DNA from 4 places in the Sphingomonas sp. BRN-1R genome. Region 2 is predicted to be linked to each of the others. Evidence: predicted binding sites of a transcription regulator. Region 2 holds the regulator's gene; each other region holds the start of a gene.

Region 1 (4,763 bases), 490 kb from region 2:
GAGCGCGAGCGCGTCGATGCCGTAGCCCGGCGCGATCTCGGCGATGCGGCGGGTGATGAGCCGCAGCATGTGCGCGCCGTCGCGGCTCGGTCGGGCGAGACCGATCGCAAGGTGCTGCGGCACGCCGTCGATGCGATCGGCGATCAGGTCGATGGCGCGCGCGCCCTTGCCGGCTTGCGCCAGCGCGGTGACGAGGCGCGGCATCAGCACGCCCAGCCAGTGTTCGATCGCCTCGGCGGTGGCGATCGGCTCGGCGAAGCGCTGTACCACCCCGATCGGCTCGGGCGGGATGACCGGGTCGAGCGGTTCGGCAACCCGCCCGCTCGCCTGATCGAGCCGCGCCAGCAGCGCATCGCCGAACCGCCGCGCGAGCGGGGCCCGCGGCAGCGCGGCAAGCCCACCGACCGTCTCGACGCCGAGATGGACGAGCGCGTCGATCGCTTCGGGTTCGAGCCGCAGCGCCGCGAGCGGCAGCGAGGCGATCGTGTCGGTATGCGCGCCAGGCGGCACCACCACCCACCCTGCGCCGGGGCCGCTGTGTTGCGAGGCGGAACGATTGCCCGACGCGGAGCGGCCCCGGCCTACGCCGGGGCGACGATCGGCACCGAACCGCGCCATCGCCCAGGCCGCGCCCGCGGTATCCGCCACCGCCACCCGCGCGGTGAAGCCGAGCCGCGCGAGCAGCCGCACGATCCGCGCCGCCATTCGCGCCTCGCCACCGAACAGATGCGCGGTGCCGGTGATATCGAGGAACAGCCCGTCTGGCCCCGACAGCGCGGCAAGCGGCGTCCAGCGTCGCGCCGCCGTGATGGCGAGCCGCAGCAGATCGGCGGCATCACCCGCCGGATCGGCATCGCGGATGTCGAGATCGGGCACCAGCGCGCGCGCCTGCGTGATCGCCATGCCCGGAGCGAGGCCGAGCGCGCGCGCCGCCGGGCAGGCCGCCGCCACGACGAGACTGCCGCCCTGCTTGATGCGGGTGACGAGCGGGCGGTCTGCGCCGCTTTCCCGAACCCGGCGCCCGATCGCTTTCGGGGGAGCGATGTCGCGCAGCTTGGGTCGCTGCAACGTCTCGCGGCCAGACGAATCGGGGTGAGCGGGGGCGCTGCGCGAGTCGGGCCCGAGCGACTTCGGCACCGATCCGGCCGGGCGGAACGGGTTGCCGCCGGTCGCCTCGTCGGGACGCATCGCGCGGAACGGCGGCGGGGCTGCTTCGCTGCGTCGGCCCATCTCGCGCACTGGCGGCCGCTGGTGTGCGGGCATGGCGGCGATCTGCGCGTCGATCTCCGCGCGCGCGTCGCCCTTCGCCCAGCGTGCGCCGGGGCGCCAGCCGCCCCCGCGCGGGACCGAGCAGGTGATGGCGCGTTCGGCAGCGGCGGCTTCGACGAGCGAGGGGTTGGCTTGAGAGGAGGTGCCGCCCAAAACGGCCCCGCCACGGGCAAAGCCCGTGGCGTCGGACGGGGCTGCGCCCCGCCGGCCGGCTTTGTCGCTGTGCGAAATAGCTTCGCTATTTCGCCTCGCGACTTCAGCCTCACGCAGCTTCGACGTAGGTGTCGCGATCCGCGTCGACGTACGTGTAACGATCCACTCCATCCGACGCAGCCGTTCGATCGGCCAGTCGGGCAGGTAGAGCGAGGCGACCCGTTTCATCGCATGCCTCCATGATAGTTTCGAAAGGTTCGCCGCCGCGTTGGCGGACCAGCGCGACATGCCAGCAGGCCCGCCCTACCCCCTCTACTGGCAGCGGCACCGAGGGCGCGCTTCCGATCCGCCAGCGCGTCATCGCCGCAGACGGCACGTGCAGCGGGTTGCCGTCCTCGCGCGCGTGGCGTTTCAGCAACAGCGCGATGGTCTTGCCGCCCTCGGCGGCGAGTTGCAGCCGGCGTGTGCTGGGCAAAGCGGCGCGCTTGACCTCGCCGATCACCGCGCCGAGCCCGCGATGCCGCAGCCCCTCCTCCATCAGCGCGAGCACCTCGGCATCGTCCGCCGCCTCGGCATAGAGCACGCGATCCGGATCGAGTCCGGCCTGATAAAGCCCCGGCGCGAACAGATCGCGCCTGCGCACCACCCACAGCACCGGCCCCCAGGCACGCGCGGCGGCACCCGCCATGAACAAGGTGGCGGCGGCATCGTCGCTCGGTCCGGGGGTGGCGGCGGCGACTTCATGCAGCGAATCGAGCCGCAATCCCCCGCTCGCGATCCGCTCGTCGAGCGCCGCCACGCCGAACGGCAGCACCGGGCGACGCTTGTAGCCGTCGCCCTGGATCGCTCGCAGGCTTTCGCGCAATTCTGCTATGGTGGCTGACGACACGATTCGACTCGCTGCTGAATGTTCCTACTTTGTTCTTATCGACACGGCTGAGTCAACCACCTTTGGCGATCAACCGCTGGTCAAGGCTGTTGAAATATAATAACAAGGGTGCATAAGATCATTTCGGGCGCGAAACCCGATCGAACCCGCGGAGATGTGATGCCAAGCGACCGACAGGGCGCTAATCTGCCCCCCCTTTCGCTCTACGTGCCGGAGCCGCGTTTCCGGCCCGGCGACACGGTCGATTTCACGCAGGTCGTGCTGCCCCCCGCCGGTCAGGCGCGCCGCCCCGACACCGCTGACCGCGCGGAGGATTTCACTGACCTCGCTTATGATCTCGTTCGTGTGCTGGGCGACGATGGGCAGGCGGTCGGCCCGTGGAATCCGCGCCTCGACGCCGATACGCTGCGCGCGATGCTGCGCAGCATGGTGACGGTGCGCGCGTTCGACGAACGCATGTTCCGCGCGCAGCGGCAGGGCAAGACCAGCTTCTACATGAAGTGCACCGGCGAGGAGGCGGTCGCCGTCTCCGCCGCCTTTGCGCTCGATCGCGACGACATGTGCTTCCCGTCGTACCGCCAGCAGGGCTTGCTGATCGCGCGCGACTGGTCGCTGGTCGACATGATGAACCAGATCTACTCGAACCGGGGCGACCGGTTGCAGGGCAAGCAGTTGCCGATCATGTATTCGGTCAAGGATGCCGGCTTCTTCTCGATCTCGGGCAACCTCACCACGCAATATCCGCAGGCAGTGGGCTGGGCGATGGCATCGGCGGCGAAGGGCGACACGCGCATCGCCGCCGCATGGTGCGGCGAGGGTTCGACCGCCGAGGGCGATTTCCACTCGGCCTGCACCTTCGCATCCGTGTACCGCGCGCCGGTCATCTTCAACGTCGTCAACAACCAGTGGGCGATCTCCAGCTTCTCCGGGTTCGCCGGTGCGGAAGCGACCACCTTCGCCGCGCGGGCGATCGGCTACGGCATCGCCGGGCTGCGGGTCGACGGCAACGATGCGCTCGCGGTCTATGCCGCCACCGCCTGGGCGGCGGAGCGCGCACGCACCAATCAGGGGCCGACGCTGATCGAGCATTTCACCTACCGCGTCGAAGGCCATTCGACCTCGGACGATCCCGGCCAGTACCGCTCCGCCGGCGAGGCGAGCGCATGGCCGCTCGGCGACCCGATCACGCGATTGAAGGACCACCTCGTCGCGCTCGGCGAGTGGGACGAGGACGCTCACGCCGCGCAGGACAAGGCGGTCGCCGAGACCGTCCGTGCCGCGCAGAAGGAGGCGGAGGCCAACGGCATTCTCGGCCACGGCCTGCACCAGCCGCTCGACTCGCTGTTCGACGGCGTGTTCGAGGAGATGCCGTGGCACCTGCGCGAGCAGCAGGCGCAGATGCTGGCGGAAGAAGCGGCGAGCGGCCGTCCGTGGGCGCGCAAGTGATGGCCGCCATCGTCGCCCCGGCGCAGGCAGGGGCCGCCGCGTTTTGGTCGATCCGCCCGCAAAGCAACCCAGCGGCCCCGGCCTGCGGGTTCCCCGCAAAGTATTACTTTGCGGGGTGCCCCTGCGCCGGGGCGACGGTTTTGAGGGCATCTTCACGCCCCCTCAGCGTCACCCCAGCGAAAGCTGGGGTCTCTCGCGGTTCGCGCGCGCTTCGTAACGGAAAGATCCCAGCTTCCGCTGGGGTGACGCAGGTGATGAAGTGACCGACGTACCCGAAACCTCCACCACCCGCATGAACATGATCCAGGCGATCAACTCCGCCATGAACGTGATGATGGAGCGCGACCCCGCCGTCATCGTGATGGGCGAGGATGTCGGCTATTTCGGCGGCGTGTTCCGCGCGACTGCGGGATTGCAGGCGAAATACGGCAAGACCCGCGTGTTCGACACGCCGATCACCGAATGCGGCATCATCGGCGTCGCGGTCGGCATGGGCGCCTATGGCCTGCGCCCCGTCCCGGAGATTCAATTCGCCGATTACATCTACCCCGCGCTTGACCAGTTGGTGAGCGAGGCGGCGCGGCTGCGCTATCGCTCGGCGGGCGAATTCATCGCGCCGATCACGGTGCGCTCGCCGTTCGGCGGCGGCATCTTCGGCGGGCAGACGCATTCGCAGAGCCCCGAGGGCATCTTTACCCATGTCTCCGGCATCAAGACGGTGATCCCGTCGACGCCCTACGACGCCAAGGGCCTGCTGATCGCCGCGATCGAGGACAACGACCCGACGTTGTTCTTCGAGCCCAAGCGCATCTACAACGGCCCGTTCGACGGCCATTGGGATCGCCCGACGCAGAACTGGTCGCAGCATCCGGCGGGCGCTGTGCCCGAGGGCTATTACAAGATCCCGCTCGGCAAGGCGAACGTGGTGCGCGAGGGCGAGGCGCTGACCATCCTCGTCTATGGCACGATGGTCCACGTCGCCTCGGCCGTGGTGGCGGAAGCGGGC
Region 2 (4,763 bases):
GCAAGCCGATGCTGGCCGGGCGGCTGAACGGCGCGGTGGTGCTGGGCCTGCCCGGCAATCCGGTATCCGCGTTCGTCACCGCGACACTGTTCCTGCGCCCGCTGATCGCGTTCATGAGCGGTGCCGCCGATCCTGCACCGCGTCGTACCGGCGCGGTTCTCGGTGAGGATCTGCCTGCCAACGATCACCGCACCGACTATCTGCGTGCGGAGACGCGTGGCGGCCGTGTCTTCGTCGCGGCCATTCAGGACAGCTCGATGCTGCGCACGTTGGCACGCGCCGACTGCCTCGTCGTCCGCGCGCCGCACGCAGCCCCGGCCAAGGCCGGCGACTCGGTGGAAATCCTGCCACTTTGGTGATGGATCGTCCTTGACGGGCCTATCATTGTTCCATATTGGTTCCGCATCTGTTCGGACGGAGGAACGCGATGCTCACCCGCAAGCAGCACGAGCTGATCTGCTTCATCAATGACCGCCTTGAGGAAACTGGGGTGTCGCCCTCGTTCGAGGAGATGAAGGAGGCGCTCGATCTGAAATCCAAGTCGGGCGTGCATCGTCTCATCAGCGCACTCGAGGAGCGGCAGTTCATCCGCCGCCTGCCCAATCGCGCGCGTGCGCTCGAAGTGCTGCGCATGCCCGAACGGACCGCGCCGCCGAAGAAAGCCGCCGCGACGGCTGAGGCGCCCGCCCCCTCCAACGTGCGCACGCTGCCGCAGCCTGCGAACGATGTTGTCGAGATCCCGCTGCACGGCCGCATCGCCGCCGGCGTGCCGATCGAGGCGTTCGAGGGTCAGTCGATGCTCGCCGTGCCCGCCGCGCTGCTTGGCGGCGGCGAACATTATGCGCTGGAGGTAGCCGGGGACTCGATGGTCGATGCTGGCATTCTCGACGGCGATTACGCGCTGATCCGCCGCACCGAAATCGCCCGCGACGGCGAGATCGTCGTCGCGCTGATCGAGGAGGCTGAGGCGACGCTCAAGTATTTCCGCCGCGAGGGCGCGATGGTTCGGCTCGATCCCGCCAACCGCGCCTATGATCCGCAGCGCTACGCCCCCGCGCAGGTGCGGATCCAGGGTAAGCTCGCCGGGTTGCTGCGTCGCTACGATTGATCCGCCACGGGTGACGGTCACCCGGTTGGTCGACGGTGGCGATGTTCGCGGTGGATAACGTGATCGCGACCCCACCGGTCTTCGCGAGCGTCGTCTGGTCGAGCTTGAGCCAGCGTGGGCTACAGGCGCGCGGCAGACGGCGCTCGCTGATGACGATGTCGACTGTCTTGCAGAGCGGCGCGAGTTGCTCGGTGGGTACGAAATAGCCGCTGCGCGTTGCCAGGATGCGCCAGCGCCGTCCGCCGCTGGTGCGCTGGACGACGCAGAGGTCGCGGCTGCACCGCGCATCGGGTTGTTCGGACAGGAGCAGCGGCACGCCGACGATGCCGCCGTTCTCCGCAAAGGTGTTGGCGGTGTAATCGCCGGTGCGGTCGCGCAGCACCGCAAGATTGCCGCCGGGCGTGCGGATCGCGGCATGGCGGCCATCGCCGGTGACGAGCAGATCGGGCACGGGCGTCAGCAGCGCCCAGACCGCGCCCGCCGCCAGCGGCACCGCGCCGAGCCGCCGCCATCGTGTCCGCCATAGCGCAATCCACAGACCGCCCGCCACCATCAGCGCGTATGCGCCAGATGGCATGGCCGGCAGCGGAGCCACTGCACCGGGCAGCGCGGCCACCGCATGCGCGATCCACAGCAGCAGGTCGAGCGAGCGCGCGGTCACCCACCAGAACGGCCAGCCCGCGCCGATCGCGTCGAACAGCAGCGCAAGCGCCTCGAACGGCATCGTCACGAAGGTGGTCAGCGGGATCGCGACGATGTTCGCGACCGATCCGTACACGCCCGCACGGTGAAAGTGGAACACCGAGATCGGGATGAGCGCCAGTTCGACGACGACGCCGGTGACCAGCAGCGATACCAGCTCGCGCAGCATCGCGCGCCAGCGTCGCTCCTCGTGCGGGCCGAACCAGCGCTTCATCGCCGGGTGCTCGTGCAGCGACACGATCGCCGCCACCGCCGCGAACGAAAGCTGGAAGCTTGGACCCGCGAGCGCCTCCGGGTACAGCAGCAACACCACGAACGCGCCCGCCGCAACCAGCCGCAAGGTGATCGCCTCGCGCCCCATCGCCAGCGCGACCAACACCAGCAGCGCGGCGACGCACGATCGCACCGTCGGCACCTCCGCACCGGTCAGCAGCGTATAGCCGATCGCGGCGAGCGCCCCCGCCCCGGCCGCGATCATCGGCACGCGCAGCCGCAGCGCGATCCACGGGCTGAGCGCGAGCAATCGCCCGACGATCAGCATCACCGCGCCCACGGCGGCGGTGATGTGCAGCCCGCTCACCGACAGCAGATGCGCGAGACCGGAGCGGCGCATCGCATCCGCGTCGCTTTCGGAGATGGCATATTGGTCGCCGGTCGCCAGCGCGGCGGCGATCGCCCCCGCCCCGCCCGGCGCGCTGTGCTGGATGTGCAGCGACAGCGCCGCCCGCCATGCGCCCAGCCCCCCGGCCGCCGCGCCCGGCGTCAGCACCGTCACCGGTGCCAGCCCGCGCCCGGTCGCGCCGATGCCGTCGAACCAGGCGACGCGCGCGAAGTCGTACGCGCCGGGCACCGCCGGGCCGGGCGGCGGCATCAACCGCGCGCCGAGCCGGATCGTCGCGCCCTCACCCAGCCCGGCCGGCACGTCCTTGGTCGCAAGGTTGACGCGCACATGCGCGGGCAGCACCGCCGCCGGATGCTTACCGTCCGGCATCACGTGCAGCGGCGCCAACCGCAGCCGGACGAGATCGCGCGCGGCGAGCGGATCGAGCCGCTCGACCCGCGCCTCGAACGTCGCCATCACCTGCCCGGCGACGGGCTTCACCCCGACGGCTTCGGCGCGCACCCACACGAGCAATATGCCGCCCGCGACCAGCAGCGCCGCCACGGCCACCGCCCGCCCGGCCCGATCGCCGCGCGCCACCGCGAGCGCTGCCAGCGAAACGCCCGTCGCCGCCAGCGCCGCCAGCCGCCAGCCCCAAGGATCGGGCAGCATCAGCCACACGGTGATGCCCGCGCCGAGCATCACCGGCAGCCACAGCACGAGCTGATCGCGCTCGGCCTCCAGCCAGCGCTCGACCCCGCCCGCAAACGCCAAAAGCCAGCCGATTTGAAGCGGCCGGGGTCGCGTGCTAGGGGCGGCATCGGCTGAACTGGCCATCGAATTTCATGTCTGGGAGACCGCGCGGTTGAGCGCAACATCTGATAGCGCGGCAGCCGCACCGGCCACGCCCGCGACCACACCCGTCGTTACCCGGTTCGCGCCCTCGCCGACCGGTTATCTGCACATCGGCGGCGCGCGCACCGCCTTGTTCAACTGGCTCTATGCCAAGCGGATGGGCGGCACGTTCCTGCTGCGAATCGAGGATACCGACCGCGCGCGCTCGACCCAGCCGGCGATCGACGCGATCCTCACCTCGATGCGCTGGCTCGGGCTCGATTGGGACGGCGACGCGGTGTTCCAGTTCGAGCGCGCCGCGCGCCATGCCGAGGTCGCACACCAGATGGTCGCGAACGGCCACGCCTATCGCTGCTACATGACGCAGGAAGAACTCGCCGCGATGCGCGCCGAGGCCGAGGCCGCCAAGCGCCCCTTGCGGGTGCGCAGCCCGTGGCGCGAACGCGACCCGGCCGAGGCCGGCGACAAGCCCTATGTCGTGCGCCTGAAGGCGCCCACGGAGGGTGCGACGACGATCGTCGACCGCGTGCAGGGCAGCATCACCGTCCAGAATTCCGAGCTGGACGACCTCATCCTGCTGCGCTCTGACGGCACGCCGACCTATATGCTCGCGGTGGTGGTGGACGATCACGACATGGGCGTGACGCATGTCATCCGCGGCGACGACCATCTCAACAACGCCTTCCGCCAGTTGCCGATCATCAAGGCGATGAAGTGGCCGGAGCCGGTCTATGCGCATGTACCGATGATCCACGGGCCGGACGGCGGCAAGCTTTCCAAGCGGCACGGCGCGGTCGGGGTCGAATATTATCGCGACGAACTCGGCATGCTGCCCGAGGCGGTCGACAATTACCTGCTCCGGCTCGGCTGGGGGCATGGCGACGACGAGATCATCAGCCGCGACCAGGCGATCGAGTGGTTCGATCTCGATGGTATCGGCAAGTCGCCGTCGCGCTTCGATCTCAAGAAGCTCGAGAATCTCAACGGCCACTACATCCGCGAGGCGGACGATGCGCGGCTGGCGGATCTCGTCGCCGCGCGTTTCGACCCGCCGCTCGCCGACGCGCAGCGGGCGCTGCTCGAACAGGCGATGCCGTCGCTCAAGCCGCGCGCGGCCAGCCTGATCGAACTGGCGGACGGTGCGCAGTTCCTGTTCCGCACCCGGCCGCTTGCGATTTCGAGCGAGGCGGCACCACTGCTCGCTGGAAACGCAGCGTTGCTCCTCGCTGCACTGCACACAGCGCTTGACGCGCTCGCAAGCTGGGATACGGAGACTCTGGAGTCTGCGGTTCGGCAGGTTGCCGAGGATGCGGGGGTCAAGCTCGGCCAGGTCGCGCAACCGCTGCGCGCCGCATTGACCGGACGCAAGACATCGCCCGGCATTTTCGACGTGCTTGTGCTGCTCGGGCGCGAGGAAAGCCTCGGCCGGATCGCCGATCAGATACAGAACTGAATAGAGGAACAGACACCGATGACCAGCACCGCCAAACTGAGTGT
Region 3 (4,763 bases), 1.1 Mb from region 2:
GCATTACCAGCAGCGCCGTCATCCCGGACTTGTTCCGGGATCCACGTCTCGACGATATCAACGGCTGAAGCATTCGCGGAACCGTGAATGCCGGAACAAGTCCGGCATGACGCTAGCATGTCGCGGGGCTTTTGAATTCGGAAGGCGACGATCGCTTCGCTATAGCGTGATCGCCGCCTTCAGCCCCAGCACGCCGACATCGCTGAGCGTCTTCACCCCGCCGGGATGGTGGATGAGCTGCACATTGGGTTGCAGCTCGAGCCACGACACCGGCGTCAGGCTGTAATAGAGTTCGGCGGCATATTCCGCATCGCGCACCGGCGTGCCGGGGATCAGCGTGTCGGCCTGCGCCGCCCGCCCGTTGACGTTGGTGCGCCCGACCGCCAGGCCGAGTACGTCGCCCTTCAGCCCCGGCACCAGCCCCTTGTAGAACAGCCCGAGCGCGACCTGATTGTCGGTCACGCTGGTCGCGCGATCGGCCTGCGTGACGTTGGCGAACACGCCGAGCCCGGTCAGCGCCTTGCCGTCTTTCGACGCGCCGGTGATCTGCTGCTGCACGCTGGCGAACACGCCGTAGCGCCCCGAATGCTGGAGCGGGGCGAGCCCCGTCACCACGATCGGCCGGCGATCGATGTCGAGCAGCACGTCGTCGCCGTTTGTGGTCGAATACCAGCCGCCGACCTTGTACGATCCGACATGCCCGCCATCGAGGCCGCGCGTCCAGCCCGCCTCGAACGGCACCAGCACTCCGGTCGCACCGCCGAAGCGCGCGATGAAGAAATTGTTCTTCAGCTCGTTGGGGTTTTCGACATAGGCGCCGGCCTGCACGTACACGCCCTTCGCCACATCGACATGGAGCACGCCCGCCCACTCGGCGATCGGCCAGTTGTACCAATAATCGCCGACGAGGTTGCCCGGCTGCGCGCCGCAGAAGCTGAGGTTTTCGAAATGGCAGGAGAACACCGCGAAATCCGCACCGGGATTGGTGCGGCCAAGCTTCACCTCGACCTGATCGCCGAGCTTCTGCTGATACCATAGCTCCGTCACGCGCACGGTCTGGCCGCGGCCATAGACTTCCTGCACCTGTTGCAGCGTGCCCAAGCCCGCATCGTCGGACAGATTGCGTCCGCGCCGCCACGTCACCGTCGCCTGGAAGGTGCCGCCGTCGATCCCGGCGAGTTTGTCGAGATCGAACTTCGCGCCGAAATCGAACTGGCCGGTCTCGGTGACTTTCTCCTTCTTGCCGCCGGTGAAATTCCAGCCGCTTTCCGAAGCATAGCGCGCCGACACTTCGATGCCACGTTGGCCAAGATATGTCCGCGTCTTGCGCCAGTCGCCGAACAACCCGGGCGGCGCCTGATAGCGCGTGTCGCCGATCGGCGCATTGGGCGAGGTGTCGTACGGGTGCGCGGCATGGGTGAAGCGGCGCCGCGCGGCGGGCGTGGCGGCGGTCGGCGGCGCGTCGTTGGTCGGCTTCTGCGTGTTGGTGGCGGAGGTGTCCTTCGCCGCCTCGGGCGCGGGGGCGCCGATATCGACCGGCTGGGCGGGGGCGGGGTCGGGCTTCTTGGCGTCCGGTCCCGCTGCGCCCGCCTTGTCGGCATCGGCGGGGGCGACCTGCGCGAACGCGCTCGCGCCGGTCAGCAACCAGGCCGCGCCCAGCAGCGGGGCGAGGCGGCGGGTCGTCTTGGCGATCATAATCGAATCAAATCCTTGGGCGCGAAAGCTGCGAAGCGCAGGCGCGGTTGACCGCATAATCGCCGGTACACAATTCTGTTCCGCCCGCGAACCGAATATCGCCTCTCGCACGCAGCGATACGCGTTCCTATCTCGGCTCTGGAAACCCCTTTAGAACAAAGCTAGAACCATCGGCATGGCCCTTACCACCATTTCCGTGCGCGGCGCGCGTGAGCACAACCTCAAGAACGTCTCGGTCGACATCCCGCGCGACACGCTGACGGTCATCACCGGCCTGTCGGGCTCGGGCAAGTCGAGCCTCGCGTTCGATACGATCTATGCCGAGGGGCAGCGCCGCTACGTCGAGTCGCTGAGCGCCTATGCGCGCCAGTTCCTCGAAATGATGCAGAAGCCCGATGTCGATCACATCGAGGGCCTGTCCCCCGCCATCTCGATTGAGCAGAAGACCACCTCGCGCAACCCCCGCTCGACGGTGGCGACCGTCACCGAGATCTACGACTATATGCGCCTGCTGTGGGCGCGCGTCGGCATCCCCTATTCGTCCGCCACCGGCCTGCCGATCGCCGCGCAGACCGTGTCGCAGATGGTCGATCGCGTGATGGCGCTGCCCGAGGGCACGCGGCTGTACCTGCTCGCGCCGGTCATCCGCGGCCGCAAGGGCGAATACAAGAAGGAGATGCTCGAATGGCAGAAGGCGGGCTTCACCCGCGTGCGCATCGACGGCGAACTCCATGAGATCGAGGAAGCGCCCGCGCTCGACAAGAAGCTCAAGCACGACATCGAAGTGGTGGTCGACCGCCTCGTCGTGAACCCCGACAGCGCTACCCGCCTCGCCGAGAGTTTCGAGACCGCGCTCAAACTGGCCGAGGGGCTCGCCTATGTCGATCTGGTCGACGCGACCGTCGCGGGCCTGGCCGGTGACGCGCCGATGCCGGTCGGCCAGGGCCAAGCCGAAGGCGAGACGATCGCCAAGGGCAAGACCGCCAAGAAGATGAAGGGCACCGGCATCCCGGACAACCGCATCGTCTTCTCCGAAAAATTCGCCTGCCCGGTCAGCGGCTTCACCATTGCCGAGATCGAGCCGCGGCTGTTCTCGTTCAACGCACCCCAGGGCGCGTGCCCGGCCTGCGACGGCCTCGGCGAGAAACTGCTGTTCGACGAAGACCTCGTCGTCCCCAACCACGCGCTGTCGATCAAGAAGGGCGCGGTCGTGCCCTGGGCCAAGTCCAACCCGCCGTCGCCCTATTACATGCAGGTGCTCGGCAGCCTCGCGCGCGAATACGATTTCAACCTCGACACGGCGTGGCAGGAACTGCCGCCCGAGGTGCAGCGCGTCATCCTCCACGGCACCGAGGGCAAGCCGGTCACGCTCACCTTCATCGATGGCCGCAAGAGCTACGACGTGAAGAAGCCGTTCGAGGGCGTGATCGGCAACCTCAACCGCCGCATGCTCTCCACCGAAAGCGCGTGGATGCGTGAGGAACTGTCCAAATACCAATCCTCCGCCCCCTGCGAAGTGTGCGGCGGCGCGCGCCTCAAGCCCGAGGCGCTCGCGGTCAAGATCGGCATGCGCGACGTCTCGTCGATCACGCGATTGTCGGTGGTCGATGCGCTCGCGTGGTTCACCGCCATCCCGAACGACCTGACGCCACAGCAGAACGCCATCGCCGAGCGGATCCTCAAGGAAATCCTCGAACGGCTCGGCTTCCTCAACAACGTCGGGCTCGATTACCTCAACCTCGATCGCACCTCGGGCACGCTGTCGGGCGGCGAGAGCCAGCGCATCCGCCTCGCCTCGCAGATCGGCTCGGGGCTGTCGGGCGTGCTCTACGTGCTCGACGAACCCTCGATCGGCCTGCACCAGCGCGACAACGACATGCTGCTGGCGACGCTGCGCCGCCTGCGCGACCTCGGCAACACCGTGCTGGTGGTCGAGCATGACGAGGATGCGATCCGCACCGCCGATTACGTGATCGACATGGGGCCGGGCGCCGGCGTCCACGGCGGCAGCGTGATCGCGCAGGGCACGTTCGAGGAAGTGCTCGCCACTGAAGGCAGCATCACCGCCGATTACCTCGCCGGCCGCCGCAAGGTGCCGGTGCCGGACAAGCGCCGCAAGGGCAACGGCAAGAAGCTCACCGTCCACAACGCCACCGCCAACAATCTGCGCGGCGTGACGGCGAGCATCCCGCTCGGCACCTTCACCTGCATCACCGGCGTGTCCGGCTCGGGCAAGTCGAGCTTCACCATCGACACGCTCTATGCGGCGGCGGCGCGGTCGCTCAACGGCGCGCGCATCGTGCAGGGCAAGCACGACAAGATCACCGGCCTGCAATATCTCGACAAGGTGATCGACATCGACCAGTCGCCGATCGGCCGCACCCCGCGCTCGAACCCGGCCACCTATACCGGCGCCTTCACCCAGATCCGCGACTGGTTCGCCGGGCTGCCCGAAGCGCAGGCGCGCGGCTACAAGGCCGGGCGGTTCAGCTTCAACGTCAAGGGCGGCCGCTGCGAGGCATGCCAGGGTGACGGCCTGCTCAAGATCGAGATGCACTTCCTCCCCGACGTGTACGTGACGTGCGACGTCTGCCACGGCCAGCGCTACAATCGCGAAACGCTCGAGGTGAAGTTCAAGGGACTGAGCATCGCCGACGTGCTCGACATGACGGTCGAGGATGCGGTCGAGTTCTTCAAGGCGGTGCCGCCGATCCGCGACAAGATGGCGATGCTCGCCGAAGTCGGGCTCGGCTACGTCAAGGTCGGCCAGCAGGCGACGACGCTATCGGGCGGCGAGGCGCAGCGGGTGAAGCTCGCCAAGGAACTGTCGCGCCGCGCGACGGGGCAGACGCTGTACATACTCGACGAGCCGACCACGGGGCTGCACTTCGAGGACGTGCGCAAACTGCTCGAAGTGCTCCACGCGCTGGTCGAGCAGGGCAATACCGTGGTGGTGATCGAACACAATCTCGACGTCATCAAGACCGCCGACTGGATCATCGACCTCGGGCCGGAGGGCGGCGTGAAGGGCGGGGAGATCGTGGCGGAAGGCGTGCCGGAGAAGGTGG
Region 4 (4,763 bases), 420 kb from region 2:
GCGCACGAACAGCGACAGCACCCACGCCACCGGGAAGATGAAGCCGTGCCACACGCCCAGCAGGAAGCCCGGCGTGTCCGCGCCGTGATCGACCACGCTCGGCACCTGATGCGCGCATGCCGCCAGCGTGAGGGCGAGCGCGCCGATGGACAGCAGCCGTTTCATCATACCCCCTCGCGTGCATCGTTTCGGCCGCGTATGCGTTCACCCCCGGCAACCACAAAGCAGGAGCAATCCCAATGGCCGACGCAAGCGCAATCAAGGAACATATGGAAGTCATCGGCGCGGACGGCGTCCATGTCGGCACCGTCGACCATGTCCAGGGCGACCGCATCAAGCTGACCAAGAAGGACAGCGGCGCGCAGGTCAACGAAGGTTCGGGTGGCCATGAGGGGCACCACCACTTCATCTCGCTCGGCCTCGTCGCCGATGTCGAGGGCGATCAGGTCCGCCTCAGCGCCAACGCCAACGTGGCGGTGACGTTCGAAGAGGAAGCGTGAACTCATACCCCCTCTCCCATCGGGAGAGGGGCAAGCGGCGTAGCCGCGCGGGGTGAGGGCGGGGGTGGAACGTCCGCCGTGTCGCCCTCACCCTTCCGCCGCTGCGCGGCTCCCTCCCTCTCCCGCCGGGAGAGGGAATTTGCGATGGCAGCGACGGTGCCGTCGATATTGCTCAGAACGTCACTGTTCCAGAAGCGGATCACGCGGTAGCCTTTACCTTCTAGGAAGTGCGTGCGCACCGCATCGTAAGCGGCGGTTTGGTCATGCTGGCCGCCATCCACTTCGATCACCAGCCGCTCCGAGACGCACAGGAAGTCCGCGATATACGGGCCAAGCGGAACCTGACGGCGCCATTTCAGCGCGGGCAAGCCCTCCCGCAGCGCGCGCCACAAGACTTTCTCCGCGTCGGTTGCGTTACGTCGTAGCTCGCGCGCACGCTCAACTGTTCCGGCAGGCTGATTTCGATAGGTGCGCATACACCCTCACCCTTCCGCCGCTGCGCGGCTCCCTCCCTCTCCTGCCGGGAGAGGGACCTCAGTTCACCTCACTGGCACGCCAGGCATTCGTCATAGTCCGTGCTCTCGCCCAGCTCGAACTTGGGCGCGTCGATCGTGTTGTCCGCCTCGACTCCGCCCGCGAAGCCGGCGCGTTGCACCGATTTCGAACGCAGATAATAGAGCGACTTGATGCCCAGTTCCCACGCGCGGAAGTGGAGCATCAGCAGATCCCACTTTTCGACATCGGCGGGGATGAACAGGTTGAGCGAGGTCGACTGGTCGATATAGGGCGTGCGGTCGGCCTGAAGCTCGATCAGCCAGCGCTGGTCGATCTCGAAGCTGGTCTTGTAGCAGTCCTTTTCCTCGGCGGAGAGGAAATCGAGATGCTGCACCGAACCGCCACGTTCGAGGATCGAGTTCCAGATCGCGTCCGAATTCTTCGACTTCTCGATCAGCAGCTTTTCGAGATACGGGTTCTTGATCGAGAAACTGCCCGACAGCGTCTTGTGCGTGTAGATGTTGGCCGGGATCGGCTCGATACAGGCCGACGTGCCGCCGCAGATGATCGAGATCGACGCGGTCGGCGCGATCGCCATCTTGCACGAGAACCGCTCCATCACGCCGCGATCGGCGGCGTCGGGGCAGGGCCCGCGCTCGACCGCGAGGTGCATCGACGCCTCGTCGACCTGCGCCTTGATGTGCTTGAACATGCGCAGGTTCCACGACTTCGCCATCGCGCCTTCGAACGCGAGCCCGCGCGCCTGAAGGAACGAGTGGAAGCCCATCACGCCGAGACCCACCGACCGCTCGCGCATCGCCGAATAGGCGGCGCGCTCCATGCCCGGCTCGGCGCGGTCGATGAAGTCCTGCAACACATTGTCGAGGAAGCGCATCACGTCCTCGATGAAGCCCTTCTCGTCCTTCCACTGGTCCCACGTCTCGAAGTTGAGCGAGGACAGGCAGCACACGGCGGTACGATCGTTGCCGAGGTGGTCCTTACCCGTCGGCAGGGTAATCTCGCTGCACAGGTTCGAGGTCGACACCTTGAGGCCAAGCTCGCGGTGGTGCTTGGGCATGTTCTTGTTCACATGATCGGCGAAGACGATGTACGGCTCGCCGGTCGCCAGCCGCACCTCGACCAGCTTCTGGAACAGCGCGCGCGCGTTGACCGTGCCGCGCACCGAGCCGTCCTTGGGGCTCTTGAGATCCCAGTCGCTGCCGTCGCGAACCGCCTCCATGAAGGCGTCGGGGATCAGCACGCCGTGGTGCAGGTTGAGCGCCTTGCGGTTGAAGTCGCCCGAGGTCTTGCGGATTTCGAGGAACTCCTCGATCTCAGGGTGCGAGATGTCGAGATAGCAGGCGGCGGACCCGCGCCGCAGCGAGCCTTGCGAGATCGCCAGCGTGAGGCTGTCCATCACGCGCACGAACGGGATGATGCCGCTGGTCTTGCCGTTGAGCCCGACCGGCTCGCCGATGCCGCGCACATTGCCCCAATAGGTGCCGATGCCGCCGCCGCGCGAGGCGAGCCAGACGTTCTCGTTCCAGGTGTCGACGATACCGCCGAGGCTGTCGGGCACCGAGTTGAGGAAGCACGAGATCGGCAGGCCACGGCCCGTGCCGCCGTTCGACAGCACCGGCGTCGCCGGCATGAACCACAATTGCGAGATATAGTCGTACAGCCGCTGGGCATGGGCGGCATCGTCGGCATAGGCCGAGGCGACGCGCACGAACAGATCCTGGAAGCGTTCGCCGGGCAGCAGATAGCGGTCGGTCAGCGTCTCCTTGCCAAAATCGGTGAGCAACGCATCGCGCGAATGGTCGACCTCTACCGGATAGAGCTGCGGCTTCACCGCCTTCGAATCGCCGCGTTCGGAGAGCTTGCGCTCCGCGCCGCTGGTGTCGACCTTGGTCGCCTCGATCGTGTCGGTCGCCATTGTTTCGCTCGCTTCCTGGCTGTCCCTGAAGTCCATCGGTATCGCCCCTGTTCCATCCGTCTGCATGCGGACCGTGTTCCCGGTCCGTTCGAATCGGGGGCTGGCCCCCATCATAGCGTTTCGGGCGCTTGCCCGGGAGAACAAAATGAGACCGCACCCAGGCAAGCAGCGCCGAAAGGCACCTGCGCAATATGGGGTCGGTTCGTTCGTTCTACCAGTTCTGGGGCTCGCCCGTGAACCTTACCCCTACAGATTGTGCCTTATCGTCGCGGTTCGCAAGACGGTAAATGACACATCAGCGACTCCGTTCGTCGCAGTTTCGATGCGGCGGACGGCACACGGGAGTACGGCAGGAAGCGCGACGCGTGGACTTGCGCGGGCTTCGCGAAACGCAAGAGCCAGACCCCGCAATCCACAGAAATTTCTTTGCGCCGCGCCATCGCGCCGGCATCGACTCGTTGGTGGGCGGAAGCGCCGGCGGTCGCCGCGCGCCGTTATCCGGCCTTGCGCAGCGGCTGCGTCACGGGCGTGGCATTGAGCCGTTCCATGTTGAACGGTTGCGCGAACTCGAGCCCCGCGCGACCCTCCGCGGCCCAGCGCAGCGTGGCGGGGAACATCTCGTCTTCGATCAGCTCGATCATCACCGCCATGCCCGCCGCATCGCCGTCGATCTCGATGCCGTCGATCATCGCGCCGCTTGGCGACATGTTGCGGATGCGGACCTCGCCGATTTCCTCACCGACGCGGATCTGCGCGGTGCGGATCATCGCATGGCGCACCGGACGGCTCTTGCGATGGCCCGAGGCGAGCGCCTTGCCGCCTTCCGCAAGCTGGACCCGGACTTCCGCCGCGCGCGCCGCCTTGCCATAGACCCAGCCCTGGATGTGGCTGCACCCGAGATCGCGGATCAGGTCGATCTCGTCATGCGTTTCGACGCCTTCCGCCGTCGTCTCCATGCCGAGCGCGTCGGCGAGCGTGACGATCGCGCGGATGATCGCGGCGTTGCGGTTGCCCGCGATCGCCGCGCCGCGCACGAAGCTCTGGTCGATCTTGATCTTGTCGAACGGCGCCTTCTTCAGATAGCCGAGCGAGGAATAGCCGGTGCCGAAATCGTCGAGCGCCAGCCGCACGCCGAGACCTTTGAGCGTCTTGAACATCTGTTCGGACGAGGCGGTCTCATCGAGGAACACGCCCTCGGTGATCTCCAGTTCGAGCCGGCCGGGCGCGATGCCCGATTTCGCCAGCGCGGAGGTGACGACGGCGGGCAACCCCGGATTGGCGAACTGGATCGGCGAGACGTTGACCGCGACGCGCACGTCGCCCGGCCAAGCGGCCGCCTCCATGCAGGCGGTGCGCAGCACCCATTCGCCGATCGCCTCGATCAGCCCGCAATCTTCCGCCACCGGCACGAACTCGGCCGGGCTGATCGGCCCGCGAGTCGGGTGGTCCCAGCGGACCAGCGCCTCATAGCCGACGATCCGCTCGCTCGCGGTGCTGACGACCGGCTGGTAGGCGACGTGGAACTGGCTTGCGGCAAGCGCATGGCGCAGATCGTCTTCGATCTGCTTGCGGCTGCGCGCGCCGTCGAGCATCGCGGGCTTGAAGAAGCGATGGATGCCGCGCCCGTCGCCCTTGGCGCCGTACAGCGCGAGATCGGCGTTGCGCACCAAGGTTTCCGCGTCGGTGCCGTCCTCGGGCGCGAGCGCGATGCCGATCGAGCAGCCGATCGAGATCGAGGAACCGTCGATCGAATAGGGCTGCGACAGCGATTCGATGACGACCCGCGCGATCGTGCTCAGCGTGTCGCGATCGGTCTCTCCGGGCAGCACCAC

What was found. Region 2 encodes LexA, which represses DNA repair genes until DNA is damaged. Its sites were predicted from a motif close to GTTCCNCNCTTGTTCT; they were not measured.
Region 1: a site for LexA is predicted at 2,332-2,347, ahead of AC3ANX_RS05585 (ImuA family protein). Genes of this name have one in related genera too.
Region 3: a site for LexA is predicted at 1,848-1,863, ahead of uvrA (excinuclease ABC subunit UvrA). Genes of this name have one in related genera too.
Region 4: a site for LexA is predicted at 3,069-3,084, ahead of AC3ANX_RS05915 (ribonucleoside-diphosphate reductase subunit alpha). Genes of this name have one in related genera too.

Annotation. Positions count from the first base shown of each region.
Region 1 covers NZ_CM173236.1:1,228,423-1,233,185, reverse strand. The annotation lists gene AC3ANX_RS05590 (Y-family DNA polymerase) at 1-1,422, opposite strand, end outside; gene AC3ANX_RS05585 (ImuA family protein) at 1,532-2,311, opposite strand; gene AC3ANX_RS05580 (thiamine pyrophosphate-dependent enzyme) at 2,471-3,757, shown strand; gene AC3ANX_RS05575 (alpha-ketoacid dehydrogenase subunit beta) at 4,050-4,763, shown strand, end outside.
Region 2 covers NZ_CM173236.1:1,719,257-1,724,019, reverse strand. The annotation lists gene AC3ANX_RS07935 (molybdopterin molybdotransferase MoeA) at 1-359, shown strand, start outside; gene lexA (transcriptional repressor LexA) at 428-1,108, shown strand; partial or broken gene AC3ANX_RS07925 (ComEC/Rec2 family competence protein) at 1,113-3,113, opposite strand; gene gltX (glutamate--tRNA ligase) at 3,277-4,719, shown strand; gene AC3ANX_RS07915 (citrate synthase) at 4,738-4,763, shown strand, end outside.
Region 3 covers NZ_CM173236.1:665,348-670,110, forward strand. The annotation lists gene AC3ANX_RS03115 (carbohydrate porin) at 160-1,695, opposite strand; gene uvrA (excinuclease ABC subunit UvrA) at 1,871-4,763, shown strand, end outside.
Region 4 covers NZ_CM173236.1:1,303,960-1,308,722, forward strand. The annotation lists gene AC3ANX_RS05900 (hypothetical protein) at 1-168, opposite strand, end outside; gene AC3ANX_RS05905 (DUF2171 domain-containing protein) at 240-500, shown strand; gene AC3ANX_RS05910 (endonuclease domain-containing protein) at 503-976, opposite strand; gene AC3ANX_RS05915 (ribonucleoside-diphosphate reductase subunit alpha) at 1,045-2,967, opposite strand; gene AC3ANX_RS05920 (putative bifunctional diguanylate cyclase/phosphodiesterase) at 3,426-4,763, opposite strand, start outside.